Regions from separate parts of the Brachybacterium sp. ACRRE genome, predicted to be linked through region 1. Evidence: predicted binding sites of a transcription regulator. Region 1 holds the regulator's gene; each other region holds the start of a gene.

Region 1 (7,303 bases):
GCGGTGCGGACTGGTGGGGGATCGGCCCCGGTGCGCACAGGCATCGGCGCGGCATGCGGGCCTGGAACGTCAAGCACCCCAGCCGCTACGCCGGCATGCTCTCCCAGGGCGTCCTGCCCGTGCAGGAGTCCGAGCAGCTGACCGAGCAGGATCGCCTCCTCGAGCGGATCATGCTCGAGCTGCGCATCGCCGACGGGCTCCCGGTCGAAGAGGTGCCCGCGCAGACCCGCGGGATGCTCGCCGTCCACCGGGATCGCGGCCACCTCGATCCCCACGCCCTCGCCGAGGGCAGGGCGGTGCTCACGCGGGAGGGCCGCCTGCTGGCCGACGCCGTCATCCGCGACCTCGTGCCCTGACGTCAGGTGCCATCAGCGCCGCGTCCTCCGGGTGCGGATGCACGGGATCCCGTGCACGGGCGCGGGGCCGGTGCCAGACTGTCCGCATGACCGCGCGCACCGAGAAGCCGAAGACCGTCGAGGAGTACTTCGCCGGGCTGGACGGCCCCGCCCTCGAGCTCGCCCAGCAGCTGCGCGAGCTCGCGCGCGAGGTCGTCCCCGAGGCGAGCGAGCAGCTGAAATGGGGCAACCTCGCCTGGGTGCACCCGCAGGGCATGATCCTGTTCGTGGTCAGCACCCACGCGAAGCACGCGAACGCGGCCTTCACGCCCAGCACCCGCGAGGCCTTCGACGCGCGGCTGGAGGACTTCGAGACCGGCAAGGGCACCGTGAAGCTCCCGTACGGGCGGCCGGTCCCGGTCGACCTGCTGCGCGAGATGATGCGCCATCGTCTCCGCGAGTACGAGGTGGACGGCGTCACCTGGAGGTAGTCGACGTGCCGGCATCGGCATCATCCGGACGACGGGAGGGCCCGGGATCAACCAGATGATCCCGGGCCCTCCCGTCGTCCGACGCGGCGACCGCTCGCGCGGCCACCGGCTCACTTCACGAGGCGGATGTTCATGGGGTAGTTCCACCACTGGCGGTCGTTCGCCTTCACGGCGCCCATGATCGCGAAGATGATGTGCAGGACCGCGGGGACGGCGACCACCACGAAGAGGAACGAGAGGATCCCCAGGGAGATCAGGGCGAGGATCCCGCACACGATCGTCAGCACGATCTCCGCGATGATCACGGCGATCGCCGCGTTCAGCGCCTCGGCCGCGTTGAAGCGGATGAAGCGGTTGCGGTCCTTGAAGACCAGGAAGATGATCAGCGGCCCGAGCCAGCCGAGCGTGCCGAAGCTGATGAGGTACCCGATCACCACGGCGAGCTGCGCGAGCATCGACCACAGCTTCACGTCGGACTCGGCGGTCGGCTGCCCGGTGAGCGGCCCCGGGTACACGCCCTTGATGTGCGGAGGGGGAGTGTTCGACCAGTCGCCCGCGGGGGTCGGGCCCGGGATCTGCTGGTAGGCGCCCTGCTGTCCGCCAGCGCCCTGCTGCCCACTCGCGCCCTGCGCGTACCCGGTGTTCTGCGCGTACCCGGAGTTCTGCTGGTATCCGCTCTGCCCATCGGCGGGGTTCGGGTGAGCCGCGCCCTGGGAACCTGCCTGCCCGGAGCTCTGCGCGGGCCCGCCGTGGCCGTAGCCGTAGCCGCTCTGCTGGCCGCCCGGTGCCGCACCCGCGGCGGACGACTGCGACGCCTCGCCCGCGCCGTAGGGAGACGCCTGCCCGTAGGGCGATGCCTGCCCGTACGGAGTGGCCTGCCCGTAGGGGGAGGGGTGCCCATAGGGGGAGGCCTGCTCGTACGCCGCGGACTCGCCGGACGTCGTCGCCGGATCCGGAGCCGGTCCCCACGTCGGGTCCGAGGCCTGCCCGTCGTCCGTCGGACGCGGAGCGGAGAACTCGTTCTCCACGGCGTAGGCCCCGCCCTCATCGACGGACGTCCCGTCCGCGGCGACCGCCGAGGCCGCCCCGTCCGCGGCGGTGCTCTCGGCGGATGCGCTGCCGCCGGACGCGTCCGTCCCCTCGTCACCGGGGACGCCCTCGGGTGCGGCGCCGGCCTGCGCAGGGTCGGCCGCCCACCCGGGCTGGTCCGTGCCGTCGTCCTGCGTCGGCCGATACGGGTCGACGGGTCCGTTGTTCTCGCTCATGGGATCGCTCCTCGTCCGGTTCGATCGCTCCGCAGCGCGGTCGCGCAGGCCGAGCGGGTTCACGTGCGCCACGAGCCTATCGGGCGGATCACGCCAGCGCGCGGGGGAGTTCCGCTGCGCGTCCCGGGGGAAAGCCCCCGTCGCACGGCTCAGGACTCGGTGGTCACCCAGTCGATGAGCTCCTCGATGCGCCCGGAGAGGGTCGGCTCCACGTCGGCGTAGGAGCGGACGGTCGCGAGGATCCGCTGCCAGCCCTCGGCGATGTCGGCCTGCTCGGCGTGCGGCCAGCCGAGCGCCCGCAGCGTCCCGACCTTGATGTCGGTGCCGCGGGGCACGTGGGGCCACGCCTGGAGTCCGACGCGTGCGGGGCGTACGGCCTGCCAGACGTCGACGTACGGGTGGCCCAGGATCAGCACGTTCCCGCGCGCGCCGGGAAGGCGCATGGTCTCCTCGGCAAGCCGCGTCTCCTTCGAGCCCTTGACCAGGTGGTCGACCAGCACGCCCAGGCGTCGGCCCGGGCCAGGGGCGAAGTCGCGCACGCGCTCGGCGAGATTGTCGGCGCCGTCGAGCATCTCGACGACCACGCCCTCGATGCGCAGGTCGTGGCCCCACACCTTCTGCACCAGTTCGGCGTCGTGCTTGCCCTCGACCCAGATCCGCGAGGCACGGGCGGTGCGGGCCTTCGCGCCCTGCACGTAGACGGAGCCGGAGGCGGAGCGCTGCCGGGCCGGAGCGGCGGCAGCGGCGCGCTGCGGCGGCACCAGGCGCACCGGCCTGCCGTCGATCATGAAGCCGGGGCCCATCGGGAAGCCGCGGCGCCGGCCGCGTCCGTCCTCGAGCTCGACGACGAGCTCGCCGGCGATCTTCTCGAGGCGCACGATCGCGCCGGTGAAGCCCGTGGATGCCTCCTCGACGACGAGATCCCGCTGCGCGGGCACGTCGGCGGCCTGCGGGGCGCGGCGGTGGTGGGAGGGCGCGGGCGAGGAGAGGACGTCCTGGCCGTAGCGGTCGGGGAAGGATCGCGGTGACACGGCCGACACCGTACACCGGTGGCGAACACCTCTCGTGGAGCGGCGTCGGCGACGCGTAGGATTGGCACTCGGAAGCGAACAGTGCCAGCGCATGGGAGGTGAGCACGTGGAGGAGCGCAGGCTGCAGATCCTGGGCGCGATCGTCGAGGACTACGTCGCCACTCGCGAGCCCGTGGGCTCGAAGTCCCTGCTGGACCGCCACGATCTGGGGGTCTCGGCGGCGACGGTCCGCAATGACATGTCGCTGCTCGAGGAGGAGGGGCTGATCACCCAGCCCCACACCTCCGCCGGCCGGGTCCCCACCGACAAGGGCTATCGCGCCTTCGTCGACCACGTCGCCGCGATCAAGCCGCTGTCCTCGCCGGAGAAGCGCGCGATCCGCTCCTTCCTCGACGACGCGGGCGACCTGGACGAGCTGCTGACGCGCACGGTCCGTCTGCTCGCCCAGCTCACCCACCAGGTCGCGCTCGTGCAGTACCCGGCGGTGCGGCAGGCCCGGGTGCGCCACGTCGAGCTCGTGAAGGTGGCTGACGCGCTCCTGCTCGTCGTCCTCATCACCGAGTCCGGCCAGGTCGACCAGCGCACCATCCCGCTGCTCGCAGGGCGCTCCGTCGAGTTCGACACGGACTTCTACGCGGACCTGCGCGCACGCATGAACCAGGCCGTCGTCGGCCGCGAGGTCACCGACCTCCACGATCCGCTCGCCGAGCTCGTCACCCGCAGCCCCGCCGGGGCACAGGAGGCGTGCCGCGAGGTCGTCGACGCCCTGCTGGGCCTCGCCGACAGCCGCACCGAGGACCGCATCATCATGGCCGGCGCCGCGAACCTCGCGCGCTCGGCAGGGGACTTCACCACGCAGGTCGAGCCGCTCCTGGACGTGCTCGAGGAGCAGCTCGTGCTGCTGCGCCTGCTGGGCTCGATGCGCGCCGAGCCCGGAGCGGTCGAGGTGCGCATCGGCCAGGAGATCCCCGAGCACGCGCTCGCCCAGGCGTCCCTCGTGGGCGCCGGGTACCGTGACGGCTCGCACCTGGCGATCCTCGGCCCCACCCGGATGGACTACGTGACCGGCATCTCCACCGTCCAGGCCCTCGCGCGCTACGTCTCCCGCTTCCTGGGCTGATGCTCGTCCCCGTGATGAGGCTCCCGACGCTTCCGCCCGCGCCCCACCGAACCACCGCCACAGCAAGGACCCCTTCGTGAACGACGACTACTACGAGCTGCTCGGCGTCAGCCGCGAGGCCTCGACCGACGAGATCAAGAAGGCCTACCGCAAGCTCGCCCGCTCCCTGCACCCGGACGTCAACCCCGACCCCGAGGCGCAGGAGAAGTTCAAGCGGGTCTCCCAGGCCTACGAGACCCTCTCGAACCCCGACCGCCGCCGCCAGTACGACATGGGCGGCGGCCCCGGCATGGGCGGGTTCCCCGGCGGGGCGTCCTTCGACTTCTCGGACATCTTCGACATGTTCGCCGGCGCCTCGGGCATGCGCGGCCGCGGGCAGGGTCCCACCCCGCGCCAGCGCCGCGGAGGCGACGTGCTGCGGCGCACCGAGGTGAGCCTGCGCGACGTCGTCTTCGGCACCGAGCAGGACGTCACCTTCCGCACCGCCGTCGCCTGCGATCGCTGCCAGGGCTCCTGCTGCGAGCCCGGCACGAGCCCCACCCGCTGCACCAACTGCAGCGGCAGCGGCCACGTCCAGCGCGTCGCGCAGTCGCTGCTCGGCCAGATGGTGACGATGGCGCCGTGCCCCGTCTGCGGCGGCCACGGCGACGTCATCGAGTCGCCCTGCACCCAGTGCTCCGGCCACGGCCGCACTCCCAGCGAGCGCACCGTGACCGTGCGGATCCCCGCGGGCGTCGAGGACGGCACCCGCATCCAGCTGCGCGGAGAGGGCGAGGTCGGCGAGGCCGGCGGCCCCGCGGGCGACCTCTTCGTCGAGCTCTCCGTCGCCGAGCACGACGTCTTCGTGCGCGAGGGCACGGACCTCGTGACCCGTCTGCGGGTCCCGATGACCGCCGCCGCGCTCGGCGCGAGCATCCCCCTGGAGACCTTCGACGGCGAGCGCACCGTGGAGATCCAGGCGGGCAGCCAGCCCGAGGACGAGATCGTCCTCAAGGGCCTCGGCGTCACCCCGCTGCGCCGCAGCACCCGCGGCGACATCCGCGTCGAGCTCGACGTGCAGATCCCCACCCGGCTCGACGACGAGCAGCGCGAGCTGCTCGAGAAGCTCGCGAGCGTCCGCGACGAGGAGAAGCCCGCCGCCAGCTCCGGCCGGCGCGGATCGCACGGTATGTTCGGCAAGCTGCGCGATCGCCTCCGCGAGCGCTGAGACCCGATCCGCCGAGGAGCCATCCCGTGCCCGACACCCCCGCCGCCTTCCTCGTGCTCGACGACGCCCTCGCGGCTCTCGACGAGGGGTCGCGCTACGACCTCTCCGGCGAGGAGGGCAGGCACGCGGCGAAGGTCGCGCGCATCCGCACGGGGGAGCGGATCCTGCTGAGCGACGCGGACGGCCGTCAGGCCCGCGCCGAGGTGACCGAGGCGCGCAAGGAGGAGCTGTCCCTGCGTCTGCTCGAGGCGCCCTCGGATCCGGTCACCCGCTCACCGCGCCTCGCCCTCGTGCAGGCGCTGGCCACCGGCGGACGCGACGAGCAGGCGATCGAGTCGGCGACCGAGCTCGGCGTGGACAGGGTGACGCCCTGGATCGCGCAGCGCTCGGTGTCCGTCTGGATGGGCGAGAAGCTGCGCAAAGGCCGCGCGCGCTGGGAGAACACCGTGCGCGCTGCCGTCAAGCAGTGCCGCCGGCGCGGCATCCCCGCGGTCGACGAGGCCCGGACCAGCGCCCAGCTCGTCGAGGATCTGCGTGCGCGCTCCGCGGCGGGCGCCATGCTCCTCGTGCTGCACGAGCAGGAGTCGGTGGGGCTCATGGGGCTCGCCGAGGAGCTGCGCGCCCTGCGGGCCGACGAGGTGCCTGCCGGGGTGCCCGAGATCGTGGTGGTCGTCGGGCCCGAGGGCGGGATCTCCCCGGAGGAGCTCGCGCAGCTGAAAGAGGCCGGTGCGCGCTCCGTGCTGCTGGGCCCCGAGGTGCTGCGCTCCTCGACCGCGGGCCCTGCGGCCCTCTCCGTGATCAGCGCACTGATCGGCCGCTGGGGCTGAGCGCAGTCCTCTGAGCGGGGGACAGCGAACGGAGAAAGCCCGGTACCTCTGGGGTCCCGGGCCCTCCCGGTGTTCGATGGTGCTCCACACCAGCGCGCGCTTCCCAGCGCGCGGCGCGCGCGTCAGGCGGCCGGCTGCAGCGCCTTCTCCTCGAGGGAGGCGAGGTCCGCGGCCAGACGGGCCACCTTCTCCTCGGCGACGAACAGCTCGCCCTCGAGCGAGAGGTCCTCGCGGAAGCCGAGCCCGAGCGTGTCGACGACGTCGGCGCCGACGCGGGTCATGAGGGTCTCCAGGAGCGGCAGCACCTCGTTCGCCGCGTTCCAGCCGTAGCCGATGAGCAGCAGCGGCAGGCCGCTCCACTCGCCGTAGAGGAAGTCGACGGCGTTCTTCAGGGCGCCGGGGTAGGAGCCGTTGTACTGCGGGGTGAGGATCACGGCGGCATCGAGGGCGGCGATGCGCTCGCCCCAGGTCCGGCCGTGGTCGGTGGTCTTGTCGGCCCCGGACTTCGGGGACTGCGGCTCGTCGAAGGCGGGCAGCGCGACCTCGCGCAGGTCGATCAGGTCCACCTCGAAGCGGTCGTCGACCGCATCGGCGACCCAGCGCGCCACATGGTCGGCGACGCGGTTCGGGCGGGCGCTGGAGAGGATGATTCCGAGCTTGGGCATTCCGGGGACCTCACGAAAGTAGTTGACAACTGAACCAGTCGGGGACAGTCAACTCCTTGGGACCGTCGAAAGCCAGGATCATGAACCAGCTGTGGTCGACCCCACGCGCATGCCCGGTCGGCCCGTGGCCCGTAGAATCGGGACCATGATGAGCACCGAGTCCGCCAGCGCCCCGACGCCCGGCTCCGCGGCCGCGATCCGCGTCGACCCCGAGTGCGTCTTCTGCAGGATCGTCGCGGGGGAGATCCCCTCCGAGCGCGTCCACGAGGACGAGTCGGTGATCGCCTTCAAGGACCTCTCGCCGAAGGCCCCCGTCCACGTCCTCGTCGTGCCGCGCACCCACCTGCGCGACGTCCGCGAGC
Region 2 (7,303 bases), on a different contig from region 1:
GCCGGGATCGGTGATGTCGCTGAAGCCCGCATTGCGGTCCGGCGTCCACTGCATCGGGGTGCGCACCGCGTCGCGATCGGTGAGCCAGATGTTGTCGCCCATGCCGATCTCATCCCCGTAGTAGAGGAACGGCGAGCCAGGCAGCGAGAGCAGCAGGGCATGGATCAGCTCGATCTCCGAGCGGGAGTTGTCCAGCAGCGGGGCCAGGCGTCGGCGGATGCCGACGTTCGCGCGCATGCGCGCGTCGGGCGCGTACCAGCCGAGCATCGCCGAGCGGTCCTGGCCCGAGACCATCTCCAGGGTGAGCTCGTCGTGGTTGCGCAGGAACGTGCCCCACTGGGCGCCCTGCGGGATCTCCGGGGTCTGCGCCATGATCTCGACGATCTGGCGGGCGCTGCCCTCCCGCAGCGCGTAGAACAGGCGCGGCATCACCGGGAAGTGGAAGCACATGTGGCACTCGGGGTCCTCGGGGGTGCCGAAGTACTCCACCACGTCCTCGGGCCACTGGTTGGCCTCGGCGATGATCACGCGGCCCGGCCAGCTCTCGTCCACGAAGCGGCGCAGGTCGGCGAGGAAGGCGTGGGTCGCCGGGAGGTTCTCGCCGTCGGTCCCCTCCTCCTCGAAGAGGTAGGGGATGGCGTCGGCCCGGAATCCGTCCACGCCCTTGTCCAGCCAGAAGCGCACCACGTCGAACATCGCCTCGCGCACCGCGGGGTTCTCGAAGTTCAGGTCCGGCTGGTGGGAGAAGAAGCGGTGCCAGAAGAACTGGCGGCGCACCGGGTCGAAGGTCCAGTTCGACTCCTCCGTGTCCACGAAGATGATGCGCGCCTCGCGGTACTTCTCGTCCGTGTCCGACCAGACGTAGAAGTCGCCGTACGGGCCCTCCGGGTCCGCGCGGGACTCGAGGAACCACGGGTGCTTGTCCGAGGTGTGGTTCATCGGCAGGTCGATGATCACGCGGATCCCCCGGCGGTGGGCCTCGGAGACCAGGCGCTCGAAGTCCGTGATGGAGCCGAAGTCCGGCAGCACCGCGCCGTAGTCGGAGATGTCGTACCCGCCGTCGCGCAGCGGGGAGGCGAAGAAGGGAGGCAGCCACAGGCAGTCGATGCCCAGCCACTGCAGGTAGTCCAGGCGCTCGATGAGCCCCGTGAAGTCGCCGGTGCCGTCGCCGTTGCCGTCGGCGAAGCCGCGCACGAGCACCTCGTAGAACACGGCCTTGCGGTACCAGTGGGGGTCGTAGTCGACCCCGGGGCCCTGCGGTGTGAACTGGGCGGGGTTCAGTGCCATCGCGCGATCCTCCGGAGTGACGCCGAGCGGGTCGTCCCACAGTAGGCGGGCCCGTGCCCCGGCGCCATGCCTCCGGGCGCGTCAGTCCCGCACGACCCGCCAGTCGATCGGCTGCGCCCCCTGCTGCTCCAGCAGGGCGTTCGCGCGGGAGAAGGGGCGGGACCCGAAGAACCCGCGCGAGGCCGAGAGCGGGCTCGGGTGCGGGGAGGTGATGCAGGGCGTCGGCGACAGCATCGGCTGCAGGCTCTGCGCGTCACGGCCCCACAGGATCGCCACCAGCGGGCCGCCGCGGGCGGCCAGGGCGCGGATCGCCGCCTCCGTGACCGCCTCCCAGCCCTTCCCGCGATGCGAGGCGGGGGAGCCCGGCTGCACCGTGAGCACCCTGTTCAGCAGCAGCACCCCCTGGTCCTGCCAGGCGCTGAGGTCGCCGTGGGGCGCCGGGGCGATCCCCAGGTCCTCCTGCATCTCCTTGAAGATGTTCTGCAGGCTGCGGGGGATCGGGCGCACGTGCTCCTCGACCGCGAAGGACAGCCCGATCGGGTGGCCGGGCGTCGGATACGGGTCCTGGCCCACGATGAGCACGCGCACGTCGGCGAGCGGCCGGGTGAAGGCGCGCAGCACGTTCTGTCCCGTCGGCAGGTATCCGCGGCCGGACTCCGCCTCGGTGCGCAGGAAGTCGCCCATCTGATGGATCGCCGGTTCGACGGGGGAGAGGGCCTCGGCCCAGTCGGGGGCGATGGTCTCGGCGAGGGGGCGCGGCATGGGGCAAGTCTGGCATGCGGCGCGACGGGGCCGGGGCGGTCCGACGGGCCCTCGGCGCGCCGGGACGGACGGCCCGGCGCGCGGCCGTAGGGTGGATCCATGCCCGCCTCCGCCGACCTCCCCGCCCAGGATCCCGACGACCTCTCCGGGGTCGCCGAGCGCTCCGGGGAGGACGGGAGCACGGGGCTCACGGCGCAGGAGCGCGCGATCCTCGCGATGGAGGAGCGGACGTTCCGGTACGTCGGCGCGAAGGAGCGGCGGATCCGCGAGGAGCTCGCTCTCACCCCGACCGCCTATTACGTGCGGCTGAACGCGCTGCTCGACCGCCCCGAGGCGCTGCGCGCCGCGCCCGCCCTGGTGCACCGACTGCGCGCCAGGCGCGTGAGCGCGAGCGACGCCGGCCACGCCGCCTGAGCCGGGACACCGCACAGACGTCGCCCGCGCATCGCGTGTGGCTCCCCGCTCCGTCGGCCCGGAGCTGGTTCAATGGGTCCGTGGCAGATTCCGAGTACCCCTACCCTCCGGACCAGTTCGACGAGGAGGCGACCGAGGTCGCCTACCACGGCGCGCATCGCGCCGAGGAGTCGTTCTGGCGCCAGAACCTCGTCTACCTGATCATCATCGCCGTCGCGGTGGTGGTCCTGCTCGTGCTGCTGTTCACCATCGGCGGGCTCGGGAAGTCGGGGGACGACCGCGCCGAGGCGCCCACCACGGCCGCGAGCTCGCAGGACGACTCGTCGAAGAGCGATGACGCCTCCGACGGCGGCGGCGAGGACCAGTCCGAGCCGGACAAGTCCACCCCTGTGCTCGTGATGAACGCCGGCGGGATCTCCGGCATGGCCGGCGCCTGGGAGAAGTCGCTGACGGACGCCGGGTGGACGAAGGTCGGCATCGGCACCGCGGACAACGTCCAGCAGGAGAGCGTCGTCTTCTACCGCGATGACAAGGACAAGGCCTCCGCGCAGGCCCTGGCCGACGAGGTCGGCGCGGGCGACGCCCGGCAGAGCGACGAGTACGACAACCGCATCACCTTCGTCGCCGTCGAGCAGCCCGAGGGCTGAGAAGCTCGGCGCAGCCACGCGCGCAGGCGCCGCGCAGGGGCCGGTCACCGGGGACGGTGGCCGGCCTTTCTGCGTGCCGGGGTCCCCCCTGGGAGGGATGCGCCGACGGCGGAATCCGTGGGAGGGGTTAGCACTCCGAGGGGGAGAGTGCTTATGATGATCTGGCACTCGACGCCGACGAGTGACAGCGTCCGGAAGGGCGCGATCGTCGGCGGAGAGCCAGGAGCATTCCGGCCCCGTGAGGGACCCGGCGCCGCGTGACGTGAACACGGCGCCTGGTGCCGTCCGTCGCGGGCACAGGGTCGGGTGGACACCACGGATACGGGAGAGATTCCACAATGGCCAAGCTCATCGCATACGACGAGGAGGCCCGGCGCGGTCTCGAGCGCGGGATGAACCAGCTCGCCGACGCCGTCAAGGTCACCCTCGGCCCCAAGGGTCGCAACGTCGTCCTCGAGAAGTCGTGGGGCGCGCCGACCATCACCAACGACGGCGTCTCCATCGCCAAGGAGATCGAGCTCGACGACCCGTACGAGAAGATCGGCGCGGAGCTCGTCAAGGAGGTCGCCAAGAAGACCGACGACATCGCGGGCGACGGCACCACCACCGCCACCGTCCTCGCCCAGGCCCTCGTCAAGGAGGGCCTGCGCAACGTCGCCGCGGGCGCCAACCCCATCGCTCTCAAGCGCGGCATCGACAAGGCCGTCGCCGCGGTCTCCGAGACCCTGCTGAAGCAGGCCAAGGAGATCGAGACCAAGGAGCAGATCGCGCACACCGCCGGCATCTCGGCGGCCGACCCGGCCATCGGCGAGCTCATCGCCGAGGCCCTCGACAAGGTCGGCAAGGAGGGCGTGATCACGGTCGAGGAGTCCAACACCATGGGCCTCGAGCTGGAGCTCACCGAGGGCATGCGCTTCGACAAGGGCTACCTCTCGCCCTACTTCGTCACCGACGCCGAGCGCCAGGAGGCGGTCCTCGAGGACCCCTACATCCTCCTGATGAACTCGAAGATCTCGAACGTCAAGGACCTGCTGCCGCTGCTGGAGAAGGTCATCCAGGCCGGCAAGCCGCTCGCGATCATCTCCGAGGACGTCGAGGGCGAGGCCCTCGCGGTCCTCGTCGTCAACAAGCTCAAGGGCTCCTTCAAGTCCGTCGCGGTCAAGGCCCCCGGCTTCGGCGATCGCCGCAAGGCGATGCTCGACGACATGGCGATCCTCACCGGCGGCCAGGTCATCTCCGAGGAGGTCGGCCTCAAGCTCGAGACCGCGGGCCTCGAGCTGCTGGGCCAGGCGCGCAAGGTCGTCGTGACCCGGGACGAGACCACGATCGTCGAGGGCGCGGGCGAGGCCGACCGGATCGCCGGTCGGGTCAAGCAGATCCGCACCGAGATCGAGAACTCCGACTCGGACTACGACCGCGAGAAGCTCCAGGAGCGCCTCGCGAAGCTGGCCGGCGGCGTGGCCGTCATCAAGGCCGGCGCCGCGACCGAGGTCGAGCTCAAGGAGCGCAAGCACCGCATCGAGGACGCCGTGCGCAACGCGAAGGCCGCCGTCGAGGAGGGCGTCGTCGCCGGTGGCGGCGTCGCGCTGCTGCAGGCGGGCAAGGACACCTTCGCCAACCTCTCGCTCGAGGGCGACGAGGCGACCGGCGCGGGCATCGTGTCGGTCGGCATCGAGGCCCCGCTCAAGCAGATCGCCGTGAACGCCGGCCTCGAGGGCGGCGTCGTCGCGGAGAAGGTCAAGAACCTGCCGATCGGCCAGGGCCTGAACGCCGCGACCGGCCAGTACGAGGACCTGCTCTCCGCGGGCATCATCGACCCGGTCAAGGTCACCCGTTCGGCGCTGCAGAACGCGGCCTCGATCGCCGGCCTGTTCCTCACCACCGAGGCCGTCGTGGCCGACAAGCCGGAGCCCGAGGCCCCGGCCGCCGGCGGCGGCGACATGGGCGGCATGGGAGGCATGGGCGGCATGATGTGATCCGCCGCCGGGCAGCTGCCCGGCGGTGATCGCACCAGCGATCGCGAACGCTTCACCACACGGCGCGGCCGCGTGACCTGCATGGTCACGCGGCCGCGCTGCTGTGTGCGCGGGGTGCCGTCTGCTCGTGCGTACAAGACTGCCGCGTCTTTCGTCAGAACGAGCCGCGAGGCCCATGGGCACGCACCATCACGCTTCCGTTCGGCGTGGTGCGGACTGTCTCGAAGCCCCGAGACCTGTAGAGCGCAGTCGCCACCGAATTCTCGGCGTCGACGTGGAGGCTGAGTGCGAGGAAGCCCATGTCATGCGCGAGTTCCAGCAGCCGGTCGAGGAGTCTGCCACCGACCCCGACGCCCCGGAAGCGCTCGTCGACGGCCAGCACCAGTTCAGGAATCGTGTCCTTCACGAATCCTGCCCGTGCGCTCTGGTGCGTGAAGAGTCGGAACCATGCCGCCCCGCACATCTCCTTGTCGGTCGAGTCGGGGACGGCCACCACTCCTGCGTCGCCTGCGCGGGTCCCGAAGCCATCCACGTAGGAGTCGGGTGCCCCAGCGGCAGCGTGGATCCGGTACGCGGAGTCGTCCCACGGTTCGCGCCAGCGCCACGCTGCGTAGACCGCGCGCCGCATCGCCTCCTCGTCGTCGGGCACTGCGCGCCGCATCGTGAAGCCCATGTCGTGGACCGTAGCAGCAGAAGATCTCGACCCGGCTCCGCGGCGGCGGCCACCTTCCTGCGGTGGTCATGAGGAAGCATGGCCGGTCCACCTCGGCACAGCAGCCTGGATGGGGTGAGAGGATCGTGGCGTCCGGAGTCGGGAGAGCCGTCGCGCCGAGAGTCCGAAGGGCCATGCTCATGAGCACCGCATCCACCTGCGCACGTCCCACGATCATGCTCACGCCGTGGTGCCGCCGCCTGATGCTGAGCGATGAGGACGTGCCGCGAGCGGCGGCGGACGGGTCGACTGCTCCGACTCCGATCCTCGACCATCGCTCTGCGGCGGTGACGACGCTCGTCGACCGGGCCCGCGACGCGGCCGTGTCGACCGGTCCGAGGACTGTCCTGCAGGCCGCCCACCGGGTCATCGCGACCGAGATCTCCCCGGTCTACGCGCTCGACGAGACCGTGCCGGCCTCTCGGATCATCGCGCGCGGCACGGGATCGTGCAGCCAGCGGCTCGCGGTGCTCGAGAGCGTCGCGCGGGCGATCGGCGTGCGCACACGGGTGCGGGCGCTGCTCATCGACGCCTCCTTCTGGTACGACCGCTTCGGTCCCGCGCGGTGGGTGCTGCCCGACGCGATGCTGCTGGTCTGGCCCGAGCTGGAGCTCGCATCGCAGCGGTATGCGGGCACGACCGCTGGCAACTGGGCCGACGCCGGCGGGCCCGGCGCCGGTTGGACGAGCGCCGCGGAGCTGTTCGGGTCGATCGGCTGCCGCGGAGGCGCAGCCTTCACGAACACGGGCTCGGAGACGCTCTTCGAAGCCGCCGGACGCTGCGCGATCGACTGGGACGGGCGGACCGACGAACCCGACTTCGACCTCTCCGGCTTCGTGCGCCACGACTACGGACGCTTCACGGATCGCGACGAGGCGTTCGCCCTGCTGGGGCAGACGCTGTGCGCGCCGAGCCGCCGCATCGCCGACCCGGTGATGCGGCGGGTCTCGGCCTGAGCAGGCGTCGGGAGCCCTCAGGCCCCGAACGGGTTCCAGTAGCGGCCGCCGTCGACGACGACCAGGACGATCGCGGCGGCGACCACCGCGGCTGCGCCCAGGATCGTGACCCAGTCCCTCGTGCGCATCGGCTTCACGTCGTACCAGGTGCGGCGGCGCCCGCGGCCGAAGCCGCGCAGCTCCATGGCGCTGGAGACCGTCTCGATGCGGTCCAGGGAGCCCAGCAGCAGGGGCATGAGGGTCGACACCACGTTGCGCACGCGCGTGACCAGCCCGACCTTCCGTGAGATGTCGAGACCACGGGCCTGCTGCGCCTGGGAGATCGTGCGCATCTCGCGCTGGATGTCCGGGATGAAGCGCAGGGCGAGGGAGACGGCGAAGGCGACCTTGTACGGGACGCCGATGCGGTGCAGGGACGAGGCGAACTCGGGCGGGCGCGTGGTCGCCACGAACAGCAGCACCGCCGGCAGCATCGCGAAGTACTTGAGGGTGACCGCGAGCTGGTAGAACAGCTGCTCCTGCGTGAGGTCCCAGCGCCCGGGGCCGTCG
Region 3 (7,303 bases), on a different contig from region 1:
GTCCCGCGGATCGATCAGGGCGCCGAGGGCGGCAGCGTCGCCGGGGCGGCGATGCGCAAGGTCGCAGAGGTCGCCACCTCGGAGGACTCCCGTCCGCGGGAGGCCCGACCCGCCGTGCTCGAGGTCGAGGACCTCCACCGCATCTACCCGATCACCAAGGGTGCCGTGGTGCGCCGCAAGGTGGGCGAGCAGCGCGCGGTCGACGGCATCTCCTTCGACATCCGCGAGGGCGAGTGCATGGCCCTGGTGGGGGAGTCGGGCTGCGGCAAGACCACCACGCTGATGGAGATCATGCAGCTGCGCACCCCACAGCAGGGCGAGATCCGCATCGACGGACGTCCCACAGGCTCGCTCAGCCGAAAAGAGCGGGCGAAGCTGCGCTCCGAGGTCACCCTGGTCTTCCAGGATCCGATGGCCTCGTTGGATCCCCGTATGCCCATCGGCGACATCCTCAAGGAGCCCATGCGGGTCCAGGGGTACAGCGCGAAGAAGATGAACGAACGGGTGGACTGGCTGCTCAAGACGGTCGAGCTGAAGCCCGAGCACGCCTCGCGGTACCCCACGGAATTCTCCGGCGGTCAGCGCCAGCGCGTGGGTGTGGCCCGTGCCCTCGCCTGCGATCCGAAGCTCATCATCCTCGACGAGCCGACGTCGGCCCTGGACGTGACCGTGCAGGCCGGCGTGCTCGCCCTGCTCGCAGACCTCAAGACCCGCCTGGGCGTGTCCTACCTCTTCGTCTCTCACGATCTCTCAGTGGTCCGCCACATCTCGGACCGCATCTCCGTGATGCGCAAGGGGCAGATCGTCGAGTCCGGGCCGACGGAGCGCGTCTTCGACGATCCGCAGCACGAGTACACCAAGGAGCTGCTGGCGGCCGTGCCGATCCCGGATCCCCGGATCGCGCGCACGCGCGGACGGAATGTGATCGACGAACAGGCGTTCCAGGGGCAGGGCCACGGAGGCGTCGGCACCGGGAGCCTGTCCACCTCGTGAGGTCCGTCCGCGCCTGGGCGGTGCCCCGCGTGTAGAACGTTGCGAATGGATAACACCCTGCTCAGATGCACGACGTTGTGACCTACCGTTCGTATGCTGGTCACACCTTGTGCACCACGTCACGTCGGCCATCGGAGGTCGGAGCGGACGCCGAGGGGGATTTGACGAGCCGCCCCGAAAGGATCGGGGTGCGCGCATGAAGGAGAGACATATGCGATTCACGCGGCGTTCCATGCTCGGCGCAACTGCGCTGTCCGTGACCGGTGTGGCCCTCGTGGGCTGCAGCCAGGACAACGGCCAGGGCGGCGGGTCCGGTGGGAGCGGTGATGGCGAGGCCATCGCGGCCGACTCCAACGACATGAACCCGAAGGATCGCAGCGAGCTGGGCGAGGGCGGCGCGCTGCGTCTGTCCAACAACGCGTTCCCCGCGAACTGGAACTCCTTCCACGTCGACGGAGCGGAGGCGAACACCTCGGAGATGATGGCGCTCGTGTACCCCTCCCTCATCAAGGCCGATGCCAAGGGTGAAGTCTCCGCCAATCCGCAGTACACCAAGCGCATCGAGCTCACTTCTGAGGACCCGCAGGTGGTCGAGGTGGAGCTGAACCCCGACATGAAGTGGTCGGACGGCACCCCGATCGACTTCAAGTCGATCGAGAACGTGATCACGATCCAGAGCGGCAAGGACGAGGATTACCAGGTCGCGTCCACCGAGGGGTACACGCTCATCGACAAGGTCGAGCAGGGAGACAGCGAGCTGATCGCCAAGATCACCTTCAAGGAGAAGTACGCGGACTGGATGGGTCTGATCTCCGTCATGCCGGACTCCCTCGCGGAATCCGCGAAGGCGTACAACGAGGGATGGCTCAAGGAGCCGAAGGTCACCGCCGGTCCTTTCAAGGTGGGCAAGATCGACGCGGCGAACAAGACGGTCCTCCTGGAGCCGGATGACAACTGGTGGGGAGACAAGCCGCTCCTCGACCAGGTCCTCTTCACGACCATCGAAGACCCCTCCGCCTCGGCGACCTCCTTCCAGAACGGTCAGCTGGACGCGCTCAACACCACGGTCCCCGCCCAGTACTCCGTCGTGAAGCCGATGATCGGCAACGGTGCGACCCTGCGGAAGTCCGCCGGTCCGGACTGGACCCACCTGACCCTGAACGGATCGAAGGGCCGCCCGCTGTCGGACCAGAAGGTGCGCCAGGCCTTCTTCCGGGCCATCGATCGCGAGGAGGTCTTCCTCTCGGTGAACTCCACGATGCCGTACCCGAAGAACCCCGAGCAGCTCAACAACCGCCTCCTGATGACCAACCAGGAGGGATACAAGGACAACTCGGGGGACTACGGCAAGTACGATCCCGACGCGGCAAAGAAGCTGCTCGAGGAAGCGGGCTACAAGCTCGAGGGCGATAAGGCCATGAAGGACGGCAAGCAGCTCGAGCTGACCTACGTCTACAACGACGGCTCGAAGACCAATGAGGCCGTCGTGCCCGTGGTCCAGGAGCAGCTCAAGGCCGTGGGCATCAACATGAAGGTGCAGAAGGTCCCGCCGACAGACCTGTTCTCGAAGTACATCGGCGCTCAGGAGTTCGACATCACGCTGTTCGGCTGGGTCGGCAACCCGTTCCTCTCCAGCGGCGACTCGATCTGGAAGACCAAGGGTGGTCAGAACTTCGGCAAGATCGGGAACGACGCGACCGACAAGCTTATCGATCAGGCTGCAGTCGAGACCGACCACGCCAAGCGCCTCGACCTGATCAACCAGGTCGATGCGGGGCTGTGGGAGCTGGCCGGCACTCTCCCGCTCTGGCAGTCGTACGACTTCTACGTCCAGGACGACGACCTGGCGAACTTCGGCGCCAAGGGCTTCGCCGACATCGACTGGACCCTCGTCGGCTACGTGAAGGATTCCGACAAGCTCAAGGGCTGATCGCCCTCCCCGCGCAGGGCCGTCCCGCATCCGTGCGGGGCGGCCCTGCGTCGTGCGCGGCGCCGGGGCATGCGAAGGTGCCCACGACAGGGGAGAGGGGGAGGGGATGCACGCGCTGATCGCGGCGGCCGTGAGCCTCGTGGGCCTGGGGCTCGTCTTCGGCTTCAGCCCGTCGACCGCGGGGATCACGCTGCACCTCCTCACCACCTCATCCCGTGCCGCGCGCTCGATCACCTGGATGAGCGCGGGCCTTGCCCTCGGCGCGACGATCTATCTTCTGCTCTTCCGCGTGGTCGACCCCGAGACGCTCACGGCGCTCGCGAAGACCGACGCCCAGCGCCTGCTCGTGCGGCGCGGCGTCGACCTCGCTGCCGGTGTGCTGCTGCTCCTCGCCGCTCTCGTGCTCGCGCGCAGCGCGAGGCGCCGTCGGCCGAGGACTCGCCGACCCCCGCGCCGCGAGACCTCGGCCCGACTGGTCGCGATCGGCACGGGCGAGGCCATGTCCAGCCTCAGCGGGATGGCGACCATGTACATCACCGGCCGCGTCATCACCGCCGCGACCCCCGTGATCGCCCTGCAGGTCCTCGAGTACGCCGTGTTCCTCGCCGCCCTGACCGGCCCCTACCTGCTCGCGGCCCGTGCCTGGCAGGCCTTCCCCCGTCTCGCCCGACGCATCACCCGCCTCAGCGACCGTCTCGCGCGCGCCGATCTGCGCCCGTGGATCGCTGCCGGCCTCGCCGTCGTGGGGCTCGTGTTCCTCGCGCTCGGCGTGCTCGGGCACCACGGCTGAGCCGGGACGGGTCCGCGCCGTCGGCCTCCCCTCGTAGGCTGGCGCCATGCGCATCCTGCAGCTGACGGACACCCACCTCTACGGGGACCCGGCCTCCCGCCACTACGACCGCATCGACACCGCCGCCGCCCTGCGCGCCCTCCTCGCGCGCGTGCGCGGGATGGAGGGAGTGGACGTCGTGGTCCACACGGGCGACGCCTCGGACGACGGCAGCGTCGCGAGCTACCGCCTGCTGCACGAGATCCTCGACCCCTTTGCCGCGTCGCTCGGCGCGCCGCTCGTGGTCACGATGGGAAACCACGACGTCCCCTCCGCCTACGCCGAGGTCGCGGGCCCCGGTGACCACGGCGGGCCCTGGCAGGACAGGGTCCACGCGCTGCCCCGCGGAGGGCGCGTGATCGTCCTGGACTCGAGCGTCCCGGGCGCCGGGTACGGGCACGTCGACCCCGAGCAGCTCGAATGGCTGCGGGAGGTCCTCGCCGCGCCGGCCGACGGGGGAGCGACCGAAGGCCCGACGGTCCTCGCGATCCACCACCCGCCGCTCGTCGGCGCGACGCCCCTGCTGCGGGGCCTGGACCTCGACGGCCTCGACGCGCTCGCCGACGTCCTCGCGGGCAGCGACGTGCGCGCGATCCTGTCCGGCCACTACCACCACCCGATGACGGGCAGCATCGCCGGCATCCCGGTGCTCGTCGGCCCAGGGATCACCAACGTGGTCGACCCGCTCGCCCCCGGCGGCGTCGAACGGGCCGGGGCGCGCTCGGGCGCGCAGCTCGTGGAGATCGACGCCCCCGGCGCCCCCGGGGTCCGCGCCACGAGCGCCGAGTGGGCCAGCGGCGGCGACACCCTCGAGGACCCCGAGCGTCCCGTCTACGAGTTCGGGCCCGACGTCGTCGCTCAGATCCTCGACGCCGCCGGTCGCTGAGCCCGCTCCGCGGCCCGCCTGCCGGGCACCGCCGTCGGCCCAGGGCGAACAGTCGTCCCGAGGGTTAGCACTCGTGTTGCGCGAGTGCCAGAGCGGGTTCTAGAGTGGGCGCGTTGGCAGTCATCGGCCGAGAGTGCCAGATGGCCGCCGCGACCGGGCTCCCCCGGGTCGGCACCGCGACGACGACCAGGACCGGGAACCCGTCCAGAACTCACGTCGAGTCTTAGAACACGAAGGAGTGAGCCGCATGTCGGTCTCCATCAAGCCCCTCGAGGATCGCGTCGTCGTCCAGCCCACCGAGGCGGAGCAGACCACCGCGTCCGGTCTGGTCATCCCCGACACCGCCCAGGAGAAGCCCCAGGAGGGCACCGTCGTCGCCGTCGGCGAGGGCCGTTTCGACGACAAGGGCCAGCGCATCCCGCTGGACGTCAAGGTCGGCGACAAGGTCGTCTACTCGAAGTACGGCGGCACCGAGCTGAAGTACTCCGGCGAGGAGTACCTGATCCTGGGCTCCCGCGACATCCTCGCGATCGTCGAGGCCTGATCCATGGCCAAGGAGATCATCTACGACGAGGAAGCACGCCGCGCCCTCGAGCGCGGGGTCGACAAGCTCGCCGACACCGTCAAGGTGACGCTCGGCCCCAAGGGGCGCAACGTCGTCCTCGACAAGAAGTGGGGCGCGCCGACCATCACGAACGATGGTGTGACCATCGCCCGCGAGGTCGAGCTCGAGGATCCCTACGAGAACCTCGGCGCGCAGCTCGCGAAGGAGGTGTCCACCAAGACGAACGACGTCGCCGGTGACGGCACCACCACCGCGACCGTGCTCGCCCAGGCGCTCGTGCACGAGGGCCTGCGAAACGTCGCCTCCGGCGCCGCTCCCTCCGCGCTCAAGCGCGGCATGGAGTCCGCGGTCGAGGCCGTCTCGGCCAGGCTCGGCGAGGTCGCCATCGAGATCGAGGGCAAGGACCAGATCGCCGACGTCGCCGCCATCTCGAGCCAGGACCGCGAGATCGGCGAGCTGCTCGCCGAGGCCTTCGACAAGGTCGGCAAGGACGGCGTCATCACCGTGGAGGAGTCCTCCACCACGGCGATGGAGCTGGACTTCACCGAGGGCATGCAGTTCGACAAGGGCTACATCTCCCCGCACTTCGTGACCGACGCGGACCGCCAGGAGGTCGTCCTCGAGGACGCCTACGTCCTGCTCAACCAGGGGAAGATCTCGGCCGTGGCCGACATCCTCCCGCTGCTCGAGAAGGTCGTCGAGTCCGGCAAGCCGCTGTTCATCATCTCGGAGGACGTCGACGGCGAGGCGCTGTCCACGCTCGTCGTGAACAAGCTGCGCGGCGCCTTCAAGGGCGCGGCCGTGAAGGCCCCGGCCTTCGGCGACCGCCGCAAGGCCATGCTCCAGGACATCGCGGTGCTCACCGGCGCCCAGGTCGTCACCCCCGATCTCGGCCTGGACCTCAAGTCCGTGGGCACCGAGGTGCTGGGCCACGCCGGCCGTGTCGTCGTCACCAAGGACACCACCACCATCGTGGGCGGCGCCGGTGACGACCAGGCGGTCGCGGACCGGGTCGCGCAGATCCGCTCCGAGATCGAGGCCACCGACTCCGACTGGGACCGCGAGAAGCTCCAGGAGCGCCTCGCCAAGCTCGCCGGCGGCGTGTCCGTCATCAAGGTGGGCGCCCACACGGAGGTCGAGCTCAAGGAGAAGAAGATGCGCATCGAGGACGCGGTCTCCGCGACTCGTGCGGCCATCGAGGAGGGCATCGTGGCGGGCGGCGGCAGCGCGCTCGTGCAGGCGTCCTCCGTCCTCTCCGAGGAGCAGGGCCTGGTGGGCGACGAGGCCGTCGGCGCGCGCGCCGTCGCCAAGGCGCTCGTCGAGCCGCTGCGCTGGATCGCCGAGAACGCTGGCCTCGAGGGCTACGTCGTCGTCGAAAAGGTCAAGGAGTCCGAGGTCGGCCACGGCCTCGACGCCGCGACCGGCGAGTACGTCGACCTCGTGAAGGCCGGCATCATCGACCCGGTGAAGGTCACCCGCAGCGCCCTGCGCAACGCGGCCTCCATCGCCGCGCTGGTGCTGACCACCGAGACCCTCGTGGTCGAGAAGAAGGACGAGGACGAGGACGACTGAGTCCCCTCCCGCCCCTCGAGCGCGGCGCCCCGTCGGAGTCCCTCCGGCGGGGCGCCGCGCTGTCCGGGGCCGGGCGATCATCGGTCCGCGAGCGCCCGTCCCGCGCGGTGCGCGACGCGATGCGGAGTGCTCCCAGGGACGGGGGAGCGGGACCCTAGAATCAGTACCCGTCGGCGAGTCGGCAGAGCATCCCAGCACGCCGCCGCCACCCACGCAGCATGCACGCCGCAGGCACGGAGCAGGGACGAAGGGAGCGCCGTGGACCCCAACAGCTCGGATGCCCCCGAGGCGATGCCCGAGCGCGTCTACGGGCCCGCCGCGAGCGGCGTCGTCGGCACCCTCATCACCGCCGCGCTCTGCGCGGGCGTGCTCGAGTTCCTGGTGCTCACGAGCTTCCTGGGCCAGCACCTCTGGCACGACGCGCGCCTCGGCCACGACGCCGTCTTCACCCTCCCGCTGCTGATCTGGATCATCGTGCTCGTGGTGACGATCGCGTGGGCCCTGCGCACCCTCACCATCTGGCTGCAG

What was found. The regulator HrcA, encoded in region 1, represses chaperone genes, less so after heat shock. The targets are predictions, from matches to a motif close to TTNGCACTCGNNNNNNNCGAGTGCNAA.
Region 2: groL (chaperonin GroEL) is a predicted target of HrcA. The motif match lies at 3,238-3,264, and genes of this name have one in related genera.
Region 3: groES (co-chaperone GroES) is a predicted target of HrcA. The motif match lies at 4,703-4,729, and genes of this name have one in related genera.

Annotation. Positions count from the first base shown of each region.
Region 1 is NZ_JAKRMO010000008.1:66,683-73,985, reverse strand. Features, by position in the region: gene hemW (radical SAM family heme chaperone HemW) at 1-356, shown strand, start outside; gene MHY49_RS04020 (iron chaperone) at 443-826, shown strand; gene MHY49_RS04015 (DUF4870 domain-containing protein) at 937-2,091, opposite strand; gene MHY49_RS04010 (DUF3097 domain-containing protein) at 2,241-3,131, opposite strand; gene hrcA (heat-inducible transcriptional repressor HrcA) at 3,214-4,242, shown strand; gene dnaJ (molecular chaperone DnaJ) at 4,319-5,449, shown strand; gene MHY49_RS03995 (16S rRNA (uracil(1498)-N(3))-methyltransferase) at 5,476-6,276, shown strand; gene MHY49_RS03990 (NADPH-dependent FMN reductase) at 6,399-6,941, opposite strand; gene MHY49_RS03985 (histidine triad nucleotide-binding protein) at 7,090-7,303, shown strand, end outside.
Region 2 is NZ_JAKRMO010000036.1:33,922-41,224, reverse strand. Features, by position in the region: gene treS (maltose alpha-D-glucosyltransferase) at 1-1,287, opposite strand, end outside; gene MHY49_RS11605 (uracil-DNA glycosylase) at 1,369-2,049, opposite strand; gene MHY49_RS11600 (DUF3263 domain-containing protein) at 2,149-2,463, shown strand; gene MHY49_RS11595 (LytR C-terminal domain-containing protein) at 2,544-3,110, shown strand; gene groL (chaperonin GroEL) at 3,449-5,086, shown strand; gene MHY49_RS11585 (GNAT family N-acetyltransferase) at 5,241-5,759, opposite strand; gene MHY49_RS11580 (hypothetical protein) at 5,939-6,754, shown strand; gene MHY49_RS11575 (energy-coupling factor transporter transmembrane protein EcfT) at 6,772-7,303, opposite strand, start outside.
Region 3 is NZ_JAKRMO010000051.1:14,701-22,003, forward strand. Features, by position in the region: gene MHY49_RS14005 (ABC transporter ATP-binding protein) at 1-993, shown strand, start outside; gene MHY49_RS14010 (ABC transporter family substrate-binding protein) at 1,190-2,923, shown strand; gene MHY49_RS14015 (hypothetical protein) at 3,030-3,713, shown strand; gene MHY49_RS14020 (metallophosphoesterase) at 3,760-4,638, shown strand; gene groES (co-chaperone GroES) at 4,886-5,182, shown strand; gene groL (chaperonin GroEL) at 5,186-6,775, shown strand; gene MHY49_RS14035 (hypothetical protein) at 7,034-7,303, shown strand, end outside.